DNA from 3 places in the Orrella dioscoreae genome. Region 1 is predicted to be linked to each of the others. Evidence: predicted binding sites of a transcription regulator. Region 1 holds the regulator's gene; each other region holds the start of a gene.
What was found. Region 1 encodes sigma-54, which starts transcription at its own class of promoters, with help from an activator protein. Its sites were predicted from a motif close to TGGCANGNAANCTGCTTT; they were not measured.

Region 1 (4,123 bases):
TCGGTCTGCGAGGCCGAGGGGAAACCCACCTCGATTTCCTTGAAGCCGATCTTCAGCAGCTGGTCGAAGAAGCGCAGCTTGCGCTCGACGCTCATCGGTTCGATCAAGGATTGGTTGCCGTCGCGCAGGTCCGTGCTCATCCAGATCGGCGGCGTCGTGATCCGGCGGCTGGGCCAGGTGCGCTCGGAGAAGTCGCGATCAAACGGAACGAAGGGTTTGTACTTCTGGATGGGGTTGGCAAGCATCATGCACCTCTGTGAACAGTGGGGCGGCCGGGTCGGTTGGGGTCACGGCCGTCCGTATGATTTCGCGCCGCCAGTGTAGGCGGCGTGCCCTGGCTTGGGCCAGGCGAGAATTCTGGACAGGAAAAAACCGTGTGGCGACAGGCTGCCGAACTGCCACGGAGCGCTAGGCTCGGCAACCGATCGCTAGTGCTAGCGCTAGGGCCAGGGAGGAGGACGCGACAAGGCCGACGGCCAGGCTGGAGCGCCCGGCAGCGGTGTTCAGAGAGGAGGTCTGAAGATCGGCCATAAGGCGATAGTCGAACACATTTGCGCCGCGCTGGCAAATTGCCATGTGCGCGGCGCTCCCTTTTTTCAGCGTTTCGGGCCGATGTCGCCCAGGCGGGGTTCGGTGCGCTGCGTCGTGGCGCGAGGCGCTTCGGGCTGTACGCGCGGCTCGGCGCGCAGCGTGGGTTCGGCGGGCGTGGTCCCGATGACGGGCTCGGCCTTCGCTGGCGAAGACGCGGGGGTGGGCGCCGGTGCCGGTTCCGCCTTGGGCGCGGGCGCGGCGGGACGGGGGGCAAAGACATCCTGACTGCGCGAGCGCGGCGCCAGGTCGCCCAGGGGCGGCTCGGCCGGCGCAGCGGGGGCGCCTGCCTTGCGCACGGCGGGGGCAGGCGCGGAGACCCCGGGTGCGGCAGGGGCCGTTTCCAGGGGCGGCAGGCGCAATGCCTCGGCCTGTTCGCGTGCCAGGTAGATCTTGCTGGCGCGGCCATGACGCATTTCGTCGCGCGCCAGTAGCAGGTCGCCCACGGTGATGGGGTCCTCACGGTCTCGCCAGGCCCAGCCCAGCACCATCCGGCCGTCGTCCGACAGGCCGTGGGCCAAGTCGCGCAGGGTGGGCAGGTCGACGGGCTGGGCGCGGCCAGCGGCAATGCTGCGTTCGTACCAGCCGCGCACCCCGAAGAAGACGGCCAGCGTGAACAGCACCACGACGACCCACCACAAATAAGGATTGATGCGGATCAGCAGGTCGACGGTCTGCTGGCCCAGCGGCGCCAGCGCCGTATAACGCATGCCGGCGCCGAAACCCAGGATGCGGGAGCAGATGAACAGCCACACAAGCGCCGCGATGACGATTACTATGGCGCGCCGGATGAGACGCGGCGTCGCCAAGCCCAGCAAGGTGCGGCTGAGGAGTCGGGCGTCTTCTTGGGAGCGATCTGCAGAGTTCATGCAAAATATTGTCTCATGACGCGCCATTCCTTAGAACTGCGACACAGTCAGCACCTCACGCTGACACCGCAACTGCAGCAATCCATCCGGATGCTGCAGCTGTCGGCGCTCGAGCTCGAAATGGAGATCGCGCAGGCGCTCACTGAAAACCCCATGCTCGAGCGCGAAGGCGAGCCGGGCGGCGATTCCGAAGGCGATGCCCCCGCCGAGGGCGACGCGGGTGACAGCGGCGCGGATTACGAGTCCGCCACGGTATCGCTGGAAGACGGCATGCGCGGCAGCGGTTCCAGCCAGAACGATGACGACGACCGCGCCTTTCCCGAGGCGGTGCGCGCCGAGACGCTGCGCGAGCACCTGCTCGGCCAGCTGTCGCTGACCCGCGTCAGCGACCGTGATGCGGCGCTGGTCGAGCTGCTCATCGACGAACTGGACGAGAACGGCTTCCTGGCCTCTTCGCTGGAAGAGATCCTGGGCTGGCTGCCCGCCGAACTGGAGTGCGACGAAGATGAGTTGCACGCCGCGCTCACGCTGCTGCGCTCCTTCGATCCCTCGGGGGTGGGGGCCTTCGACGTGGCCGACTGCCTGGTGCTGCAATTGCGCCACCCCGACCCGGAGCGCTTCCCCGAGGCTGCCGATCCGCAGGTGCTGGCGCTGGCCCGCAAGCTCTGTGCCGAGCATCTTCAGCTGCTGGCCGGTGGCAGCGCGGCCAAGCTGCGCGAGGCGCTGCACTGTGGCGACGAGGCCCTGCGCGCGGCCCATTCGCTCATCCTGCGCCTGGATCCGCGTCCGGGCCGCGCGTGGACCGTGCCCGCGGCCGATTACGCCGTGCCCGACGTCATCGTGCACAAGACGCGCAAAGGTTGGCAGGCCGTGCTGAACACCGCCGTCATGCCGCGCCTGCGCATCAACTCGGTCTATGCCCAGGTCCTGGCCAGCAACCGCAGCGGCGATCATTCCGCCTTGCAATCGCAGTTGCAGCAGGCGCGCTGGATGGTGCGCAACGTCGAACAGCGCTTCGACACCATCCTGCGGGTGTCGCAGGCCATCGTCGACCGCCAGTCCGAATTCTTCTCGCACGGCGCCGGCGCCATGCAGCCGCTGATCCTGAAGGACATCGCGGGCGAGCTCGGCTTGCACGAGTCCACGATCTCGCGCGCGACCACCCAGAAGTTCATGCTGACACCCTTCGGCACCATGGAGCTCAAGCGCTTCTTCGGCGCGGGGGTGGCCACGGAAGCGGGCGGCTCGGCGTCCGCCACCGCCGTGCAGGCGCAGATCCGCCAGATGGTGGCGGAAGAGTCCGCGGGCAAGCCGCTGTCGGACAACCAGATCATGCAGATGCTGGCCGATCGCGGCATCGTCATCGCACGCCGAACGGTCGCCAAATACCGTGAAGCGCTGCGCATCGCCCCGGCATCCGTGCGCAAGGCACAGGCCTCGCTGCGCACCTGATTTCCGCCTGATCCGCGCTTTCAGCGCGTCCCCCTTTTGACTGGAATCCAGCACTGCGGCGTGCCCGCCACGGCCGTTGCGCACGCGCTTGCTTTTCGTCTAGATATTTTCGATAATTATTCTCATGTACGTTTGTGTCTGCAACGCAGTGACCGAAAGCCAGGTCCACGCCAGCGTGGCCGCTGGGGCATCGTCGCTTGCTGATCTCCAGTTCGACCTTGGCGTGGCCACCTGCTGTGGCTGCTGCGCCGACACGGCCAGCGAATACCTGCCTGGCGGCACCGCCTGCGCCAACCGGGGCCACTGCGAGATGCAGCCGCCGGTCACCGCTGTCGCCCAGCCCGGCACCTTGGCCGCCAACGGCTACCCCGTCGTCAAGATCGCCCGCGCGGCCTGATTCCAGCCAGGCCTGTTGATTGTTGCGGCATCGCAACAATCCCATTTTCCGCTGTTCTCCCTCGTATTTCCCTCCGCAACGCCCGAGTTTTCGGCGTTTTCTTGCGCATTCCGCTTGATTTTCCGGCTTCAGGCCAGCTTATGGCCCGCATGAAACCGTGTGGGCGGTGTCGCTGCGTGGCGCAAACGTTCTTATTTTCATTCGCTCGACGGTTCCTGATTGCGCTAGCACGCCCTTTCACGACTTTCGCGCCAAGGGTAGTCAGTGCTTCGGAGCCGGTGTTAGTCTGCGTCCGTTGTCCGGCATCGGCGCCGTTGCGCCGGCCGCCAGGACAGGCCCTCCCGGCCTCGCACCCAGAAATCAGGAGTCCGTCATGAAAGGCGATAAAACCGTCATCCAGTACCTCAACAAGCAGCTCACCAACGAGCTGACGGCCATCAACCAGTATTTCCTGCATGCCCGCATGCTGAACCACTGGGGATTCAAGCGCCTGGGCAAGCATGAGTACGAGGAGTCCATCGGCGAAATGAAGCACGCCGACCGCCTGATCGAGCGCATTTTCATGCTGGACGGCCTGCCCAACCTGCAGGACCTGCACAAGCTGATGATCGGCGAAAACGTGCCCGAGCTGCTCTCCTGTGACCTGAAGCTGGAAACCGCTGCCCAGCAGACCGTCAAGGATGGCATCGCCCACTGTGAGTCGGTGCGTGACTACGTGTCGCGCGACCTGCTGCAGGACATCCTGGACGACACCGAAGAGCACATCGATTACCTCGAGACCCAGCTCGGCCTGGTCGAGCAGGTCGGCCTGCAGAAC
Region 2 (4,123 bases), 990 kb from region 1:
GGTTGGCCTCGCGCGAAACGATTTCGAGCAGGCGCGCGCCGGTATAGAGCCCGTCGTCGAAGCCGTACCAGCGCTCCTTGAAGAAGATGTGGCCGCTCATTTCGCCTGCCAGGGGCGCGCCGGTCTCGGCGAGCTTGGCCTTGACCAGCGAATGGCCCGTGCGCCACATGAGCGGATCGCCGCCCGCTTCGCGCACCGAGGTGGCGACGTAGCGGCTGCACTTCACGTCATAGATGATCTGGGCGCCGGGACAGCGCGACAGCACGTCGCGCGCGAACAGGATCAATTGGCGGTCGGGCCAGATGATCTCGCCCGTCTTCGTGACCACGCCCAGGCGGTCGCCGTCGCCGTCGAAGGCCAGGCCCAGTTCACAGTCGGTCTCGCGCACGCAGGCGATGAGGTCCTGCAGGTTGTGCGGGTCGGCAGGGTCGGGATGGTGATTGGGGAAGCTGCCGTCGACCTCGCAGAAGAGCTCGGTGACGTCGCAGCCCAGCGCGCGGAAGAGGGCGGGCGCAACCGCGCCGGCCACGCCGTTGCCGCAATCGATGGCGATCTTCATCGGGCGCGCGAGCTTGACGTCGGAGGCGATGCGGTCGATGTACTGGCGCAGCAGGTCGCGCTGCTGGCGCGTGCCGGCCGGGCCGTCGTAGTCGGGCGTCTCGAGCATGGCGGGACGCAGGCCGGTGATGCCGTCGCCATACAGCGCCGCGCCGGACAGCATCATCTTGAAGCCGTTGTATTCAGGCGGATTGTGGCTGCCGGTGATGGCGACGCCCGAGCCGGTCTCGAGCACGTTCGCGCCGTAGTAGACCAGCGGCGTGGGCACCTGTCCGATGTCCAGCGTGTGGATGCCGACGGCATTCAGGCCATCCTGCAACGCCAGCGACAGCGCTTCGCTGCTGTCGCGGCCATCGCGGCCGACGACCAGCGTGGTCACGCCCGCGGCGCGCGCGCGCTGCCCCAGGGATTGGCCCAGCGCGTGGGCGAAGCCTGGGTTGAGTTGCTCGGGCACGATGCCCCGGATGTCGTAGGCCTTGAAGGCCGATGCGGGAAAAGCCGTCTGCGTGCTCACGCGCATTCCTCGATATCTAAGGGTTCAAGGAAGGAATTATCTCCGATCTGTCCTCTTCGTTTAAGGCTTTTGTATCTGTGCGTAAGGGGGCTGTTCGGGCTTTTGAGGGGCGATTTGCGATGTGTTGCCTGATTGTTGCCCCATGTTGCGGATGGCGCCTAGGTCGGGGGCTGGCAGGGCGCTGTTCCGATCGCTGGCACTTGTGCGGTGCGGGGCGCGCCAGTTGAGGGACTGGCGCATCAAACCGGTGCCCTGACCGAGTCGCGCAGCGACCGCGCCCAGGCAGGGCGGCGGACTGGCACGGGACTTGCTTGATGGCACTTGTATACAACCAGGTATCCAACGCCCGGTCAGCAGTCGATGTGCATGCAGCAACAGGCGCCGGCCATGTGGCCGGACCTTTTCAGCCTTTCCCTAGGACGGAGTCCCTCATGAAACGCAGAACCGCACTGAAACACTTTGCCCTGGCCAGCGCCACGCTGGCGATGTCGACTGCCTGGCTGCCCGCCGCGTGGGCGCAGGAGACCATCAAGGTGGGCATCCTGCATTCGCTGTCGGGCACGATGGCCATCTCCGAGACGTCGCTGAAGGACGTGGCGTTGATGACGATCGACGAGATCAATGCGCAGGGCGGCGTGCTGGGCAAGAAGCTGGAGGCCGTCGTCGTGGACCCGGCCTCGGACTGGCCGATGTTCGCCGACAAGGCGCGCCAGCTGCTGGCGCAGGACAAGGTGTCGGTGGTGTTCGGGTGCTGGACCTCGGTGTCGCGCAAGTCGGTGCTGCCCGTCTTCAAGGAGCTGAACGGCCTGCTCTTCTATCCGGTGCAGTACGAGGGCGAGGAGCTCGAGCGCAATGTGTTCTATACCGGCGCGGCGCCCAACCAGCAGGCCATCCCGGCCGTCGAGTACCTGATGAGCGAGGACGGCGGCGGCGCGCGCCGTTTCGTGCTGCTGGGCACCGACTATGTCTATCCGCGCACGACGAACAAGATCCTGCGCGCCTTCCTGCATTCCAAGGGCATCAAGGACAGCGACATCGACGAGGTGTACACGCCCTTCGGTCATTCGGATTACCAGACCATCGTGGCCAACATCAAGAAGTTCGCGGCCGGTGGCAAGACGGCGGTGATCTCCACGATCAACGGCGACTCCAACGTGCCGTTCTACAAGGAGCTGGGCAATGCGGGCCTGAAGGCGACCGACGTGCCCGTGGTGGCGTTCTCGGTCGGCGAGGAAGAGCTGCGCGGCGTGGACACCAAGCCGCTGGTGGGCCACCTGGCCGCCTGGAACTACTTCCAGACCGTGAAGAATCCGGTGAACGACGGTTTCATCGAGAAGTGGCGCGCCTATGCCAAGGCCAAGGGCCTGCCCAACGCGTCGACCGTCGTCACGAACGATCCGATGGAAGCCACCTACGTCGGCCTGCACATGTGGAAGCAGGCGGTGGAGAAGGCCAAGACCACGGACGTGGACAAGGTGATCGACGCCATGGGCGGGCAGACCTTCGCGTCGCCCAACGGCTTCACGATGGAAATGGACAAGACCAACCATCACCTGCACAAGCCGGTCTATATCGGCGAGATCCGCGCCGACGGCCAGTTCAACGTGGTGTGGAAGACCAAGGGCCCGATCCGCGCGCAGCCCTGGAGTCCGTTCATTGCCGGCAACGAAGGCAAGCAAGGTCTCTGACCGGGAGCCGCCGCGATGCCTATCTGCCTGACGCGCTGGCTGGGCGCCAGCCTCCTGGGGGCGGCGCTGCTGCTGGGAGGCGGCGCGCTCGCCGCCCCGGCTGCGCCTGACACGGCCCCCGCCACTGCCCAGCCGGCGGCGTCGGCGGATCTCGACGCCGCGTTGACCGGCCTGGCCGACGATGACAGCGACAGCAAGCTCGCCGGCATCGCCGCGCTGGGGGCGTCGTCCGACCCGCGCGCGGCCGAGGCGCTGGAAGCCCTGGCGGGCGGCATGCTCTACGTGACGCCGTCAGGCCAGGTGTGGGTGGGCGTATCCGCCGACTCAGGGCGGGACGCACGCGGCGGCGATGTCGCGCCCTTGCCTGCCGATGCGCAGGCCGTGATGCTGAACAACCGCCTGCGGCGCGCCATCGACGGCGCCCTGGCGGGGTCGCGGTTGTTCTCCGCCCAGGCCAGCATCCGCCTGGCGGCCGCCCGCGGCATGCAGCGCGGCGGCGATCCGGCACGCTTGCCGCTCATCGAGAAGGCCTTGCAGCAGGAGTCGCATCCTGCCGTGCGCGAAGCGCTGGAGATCGCCCAGGCGGCGACGATGCTGCAAAGCGCCGATCCCGCGCGCCGCATCGAAGGCGCGGACAAGCTGGGCACGACCGGCAACCCGGCATTCCGGCCCTTGCTGACGGCGTTGACCGCCCAGGAAAACGGCGCCCATGCCGAGCCCGACGAAGGCGTGCGCGCCGCGGCGGAGCGCGCATTGCGGGCCATCGACCGCCACGCCGCGATGGTGGAGTGGGCGGGACATCTCTTCTTCGGGCTCAGCCTGGGCAGCGTGCTGTTGCTGGCCGCGCTGGGCCTGGCCATCACCTTCGGGCTGATGGGCGTCATCAACATGGCGCACGGCGAACTGCTGATGATCGGCGCCTACGCGACCTTCGTCGTGCAGACGCTGTTCCGGCAATACCTGCCGGGCTGGCTGGACTGGTACGTGCTGGCGGCGCTGCCGGTGGCCTTCGTGGCCACGGCCCTGGTGGGCATGGCGCTGGAGCGCACGGTGATCCGCTGGCTGTATGGCAGGCCGCTGGAAACGCTGCTGGCCACCTGGGGCATCAGCCTGATCCTGATGCAGGGCGTGCGCAGCCTGTTCGGCGCCCAGAACGTCGAAGTCGGCAACCCCTCGTGGATGTCCGGCGGGTGGCGCGTCATGGACGGGCTGGTGCTCAGCTACAACCGCATCGCCATCTTCATCTTCGCGCTGCTGGTGGTCGGCCTCGTCTGGCTGTTGCTCAACCGCACGCGGCTGGGGCTGTTCGTGCGCGCCATCACGCAGAACCGCCGCATGGCGGATTGCGTGGGCGTGCCGACGG
Region 3 (4,123 bases), 410 kb from region 1:
ACTCGCCCACGGCAGGGTCGGCATCGTCGTTGCGCGCGCGCTCCGGAGACGGCGAGTGCGAGTGGAACTGCAATTGCGACTGGGTCGTGCGTTCGTGGAACTTCACGTCCAGCAGGCGCGCCGTGTTGTCGGCGCGTTCCAGGTGCATGCCCAGCCGCAGGAAGTACAGCGCGTCGTCCTCCAGCATGGTGCCGATGGTCACGCCGCGCGCCAGGTGCGAGCGCAGCTTCACCCATTCGAAGAACTCGCCCGCGTTGTGCTCCAGCAGGCCGCCGCGCAGGTGGCGCTGCATTTCCAGCCAGATGCCGTTGTAGGTTTCCCAGACTTCGGTGGTCAGGCTGCCGCGCACGGCGCGGGCATTCTCGCGCGCGGCGTGCAGGCAGGCATAGATGGAGGAAGGATTGTTCGGATCGTGCACCATGAAGTGCAGGATTTCCTGCGTGGTGCCCGAGGGATACGCTGCGTCGAAGCGGTTCTGCAGTTCGCTGATGCCCAGCACCGCGCGCCACGACGCGGCGCGCGTGGCGGGGTCCTGCGGCAGCAGGGACATGTGCAGGTTCACGTCCAGCATGCGCGCGGTGTTTTCCGCGCGCTCCATGTATCGGCACATCCAGAACAGATTGTCGGCGGTGCGGCTCAGCATCGTGTCTCTCCTCGTCCTCAGCGTTCCAGCACCCAGGTGTCCTTGGTCCCGCCGCCCTGGCTGCTGTTGACGACCAGCGAGCCTTCGCGCAGCGCGACGCGGCACAGGCCGCCGGGCACGGTGGTGATCTGCCGCGATCCGCAGACCACGTAGGGACGCAGGTCGACGTGGCGCGGCGCGATGCCGGACTCCACATAGGTGGGCACGGTCGAGAGCGCGAGCGTGGGCTGCGCGATGTAGTTGGCCGGGTTGGCGCGCACGCGCTCGCGGAAGGCGTCGATCTCGGCGCGGCTTGCGCCGGGGCCCACCAGCATGCCGTAGCCGCCGGCGCCATGGACTTCCTTCACGACCAGCTCGGCCATGTTCTCCAGCACGTAGGACAGTTCCTGCTGCAGGCCGCAGCGCCAGGTGGGCACGTTGGACAGGAGGGGCTCCTCGCCGAGATAGAAGCGGATCATGTCGGGCACGTAGAGATACGTCGACTTGTCGTCGGCGATGCCGGTGCCGATGGCGTTGGCCAGCGTGATGCGGCCGGCGCGATAGACCGACAGCAGGCCGGGCACGCCCAGCGCCGAGTCGGCGCGGAAGGAGAGCGGGTCCAGGTAGTCGTCGTCGACGCGTCGGTAGATCACGTCGACGCGCTTGGGACCTTGCGTGGTGCGCATGTAGACGGTGTCGCCGTCCACGAAGAGGTCGCGTCCTTCCACCAGTTCCACGCCCATCTGCTGGGCAAGGAAGGCGTGTTCGAAATAGGCCGAGTTGTACATGCCAGGCGTCAGCACGACCACCGTGGGTTCGTCGCCGCTGGGCGAGACGTCGCGCAGGTTTTCCAGCAGCAGGTCGGGATAGTGGGCGACCGGCGCGATCTTGTTGCTGCCGAAGGCCTCGGGCATCAGGCGCATGGAAACCTTGCGGTTCTCCAGCATGTAGGACACGCCCGACGGCACCCGCAGGTTGTCCTCCAGCACGTAGAACTCGCCCGCGCCAGCGCGCACGACGTCGATGCCGGCGATATGGCAATAGATGTCTTCGGGCACGTCCACGTCCTGCATCTCGGGACGGTACTGCGCGTTCATGAAGACCTGCTCGGCGGGGATCTTGCCCGCGCGCACGATCTCATGGTCGTGGTAGATGTCGCGCAGGAACATGTTGAGCGCGCGCACCCGCTGGCGCAGGCCCGCGTCCAGGCGCTCCCAGTCGTCGGCGGGGATGATGCGGGGAATCAGGTCGAAGGGGATCAGCCTTTCCGTGCCGGCTTCATCGCCCGCCACGGAGAAGGTGATGCCCACCCGGCGAAAGCTCAGGTCGGCCTCGACCCGCTTGGCGGTCATGACCGAAGAGGGCTGGGCGGACAGCCAGCGCGCGAAGTCCGCGTAATGCGGGCGGATATCGCTGTCGCTGTCGAACATCTCGTCGAAAGCCGGCGGTTTCAAGGTCATGCGGCGATTCCTGTGGCGGGCCGCCACTGGGGGCGGCCGCGGTGCTGAAGGGGCCCACTTGGCTCGGCATATGCAAGCAAGCAGCGTGCCATGCTGAAGGCGGCTTGCCAGCCTATGCGCGAATCCGGCGCGCAATTGTCACGGCGGCGTAACCGCGTGCCCTATTGTGTGGCGGGGTCTGTCGGCGCGTAAAGGGTGAGGTGCAGCATGGCACGGTGCATGCCACGGCGGGCGGCACCGCGCTGGTGCCCTCGGACTGCCGGCGTGCCTTGCCGTGGTGCGTGACGCGATGCGCAAAAAACGGAGCGTTTGCGCCACCCGTCGTAGCATCCGCACGCAAATTACCCGGGTGTTGTCACACTCGGCCACGCGGTCAGCTGGCCTGCCGGGCGGCAAGCAGGAAAACCCGGGCGTCCCGGACCTGGCCATCCTGCAGGGTCAGGCACAGGTGGCTGATGCCGCGCTTGGCCGGGCCGCCGTTGGCGTGCCCGTCCAGCCGGGCGGGCCAGGCGAGCGCCGCCAGGGCGGCTGCCTCGGTGGCCAGGCCGCGCTCGCGCAAGGCGTCCAGCATCAGGCGCCAGCGTGCGGCGGGATCGGGATTGCCGCGGCTGACCAGCAGCTCCAGGCCCCAGCGGGGACGAGGGCCTTGCGCATCGATATCGAAGGTGGCGACGCAGCGGTCGGCGAGGCTGGCCAGCGCGTGGGCCGTGTCGCCCAGCCGCTGGTGGGGAGGGCATCCCAGTGGCAGGTGCGAGACGTAGCAGCGTATCGGCTGGCCGGGGCGGCGGTCCAGCCAGCCGATGTTGTCCAGCGTGGCCTCGGGCGGGAAAGCCACCAGGCAGGCCTGCGCGCGCGCCACGGTGTCCGGCGGCACGCCCAGCGCATGCAGGGCCTCGGCCACGCGCGGGGTGTCGGCGGCATGCACGCCGGGCGGCACCAGCGGCAGGGGCACGCTGGCATCGCCGGCGTCGTTGCGGGTGTAACGCAGATAGGCGTGGCTCAGTCCGCCGGGCAGGCCCGCGGCCGCCATTTCGGTCTCGCCGCGCAGGGCCAGGTACAGGTGCGCGCGCAGGCCGGGGGTCAGGCCGCACTCCAGCGCGAATGCGGCGGCGGGCGGCGTGTCGGACGAGGCGGCCAGCCGGTCGAAGGCGCCGCGTGCCACGGCGTCGAGGAGCACCTCGGGAACGTCGGGCCCGTGGGCGCGCCACAACGCATGGAAAGCGCCTTCGCGCGGCGTCGTCATGGGACTCAGCGTGGCGCCGGGGCGGCCGGGAGCCAGCCGGCGGGCGTCAGGATGGCGTCGAGCCGGACATCGTGCGGCGCGGCCTGATAGTCGGGATCGTCGATGCGTCCTTCGGTCCAGGCGATGCCGATGGTGACGGGCGAGGGGCCGGACTCGCGCAGGGCGGCCAGCGTGCGGTCGTAATAGCCGCCGCCGTAGCCCAGGCGGTCGGCCTGGCGGGTGTAGCCCAGCGTGGGCACCAGCACGACATCGGGGCGCTCCGGCGTGCCCAGCGGCGGCACCGGGATGCCATAGGCGCCCGGGCGCATCGGCGTGTCGGGCGTCCAGCGATGGAAGCGCAGCGGCGCGCGCGTTTCTTCGATGACGGGCAGCAGCACGGTCATGCCGGCGTCGGCCCACTGGCTCAGCAAGGGGCGCAGGTCGGGCTCGTCTTCCATGGGCCAGAACGCGGCGACCGAGCGGGGCGCCTGGCGGCCTTCCGAGACGGCGGTATCGCGGTTCACGCCCAGCCAGGTGAAGAGCCGTCCGCGCATCAGCAGCGCGCCGCGGCGGCGCTCGTCGGCGGGCACATTCGCGCGTGCCTCGCGCAATCGCTTGCGCAGCGCGACTGCGTTATCCTGTGCGCTGTTTTGAGTGTTCATGCGGGCTGACACGATGTTCCTGGTTTCAGAGCTACGAAAGTATCAGAAATCCGGCCGGGGCGTCCTGGCGCGCGGCCGCGGGGCCGGTGCGTTGACGCTGGCCGTGATTTCCGCCGCCCTCGGGGCGGCTGTTGGGGCCGCGCCCGCTGCCGCCCAG

Region 2: a site for sigma-54 is predicted at 1,369-1,386, ahead of urtA (urea ABC transporter substrate-binding protein). Genes of this name have one in related genera too.
Region 3: a site for sigma-54 is predicted at 2,156-2,173, ahead of ODI_RS21445 (circularly permuted type 2 ATP-grasp protein). Genes of this name have one in related genera too.

What each region holds. Positions count from the first base shown of each region.
Region 1 covers NZ_LT907988.1:243,844-247,966, forward strand. The annotation lists gene leuA (2-isopropylmalate synthase) at 1-248, opposite strand, end outside; gene ODI_RS01175 (hypothetical protein) at 597-1,457, opposite strand; gene rpoN (RNA polymerase factor sigma-54) at 1,473-2,909, shown strand; gene ODI_RS01185 ((2Fe-2S)-binding protein) at 3,034-3,306, shown strand; gene bfr (bacterioferritin) at 3,680-4,123, shown strand, end outside.
Region 2 covers NZ_LT907988.1:4,097,437-4,101,559, reverse strand. The annotation lists gene ODI_RS18895 (phosphomannomutase/phosphoglucomutase) at 1-1,078, opposite strand, end outside; gene urtA (urea ABC transporter substrate-binding protein) at 1,504-2,760, shown strand; gene urtB (urea ABC transporter permease subunit UrtB) at 2,776-4,123, shown strand, end outside.
Region 3 covers NZ_LT907988.1:4,683,461-4,687,583, reverse strand. The annotation lists gene ODI_RS21450 (alpha-E domain-containing protein) at 1-643, opposite strand, end outside; gene ODI_RS21445 (circularly permuted type 2 ATP-grasp protein) at 661-2,082, opposite strand; gene ODI_RS21440 (hypothetical protein) at 2,456-3,325, opposite strand; gene ODI_RS21435 (5-formyltetrahydrofolate cyclo-ligase) at 3,331-3,966, opposite strand; gene ODI_RS21430 (lytic transglycosylase domain-containing protein) at 3,980-4,123, shown strand, end outside.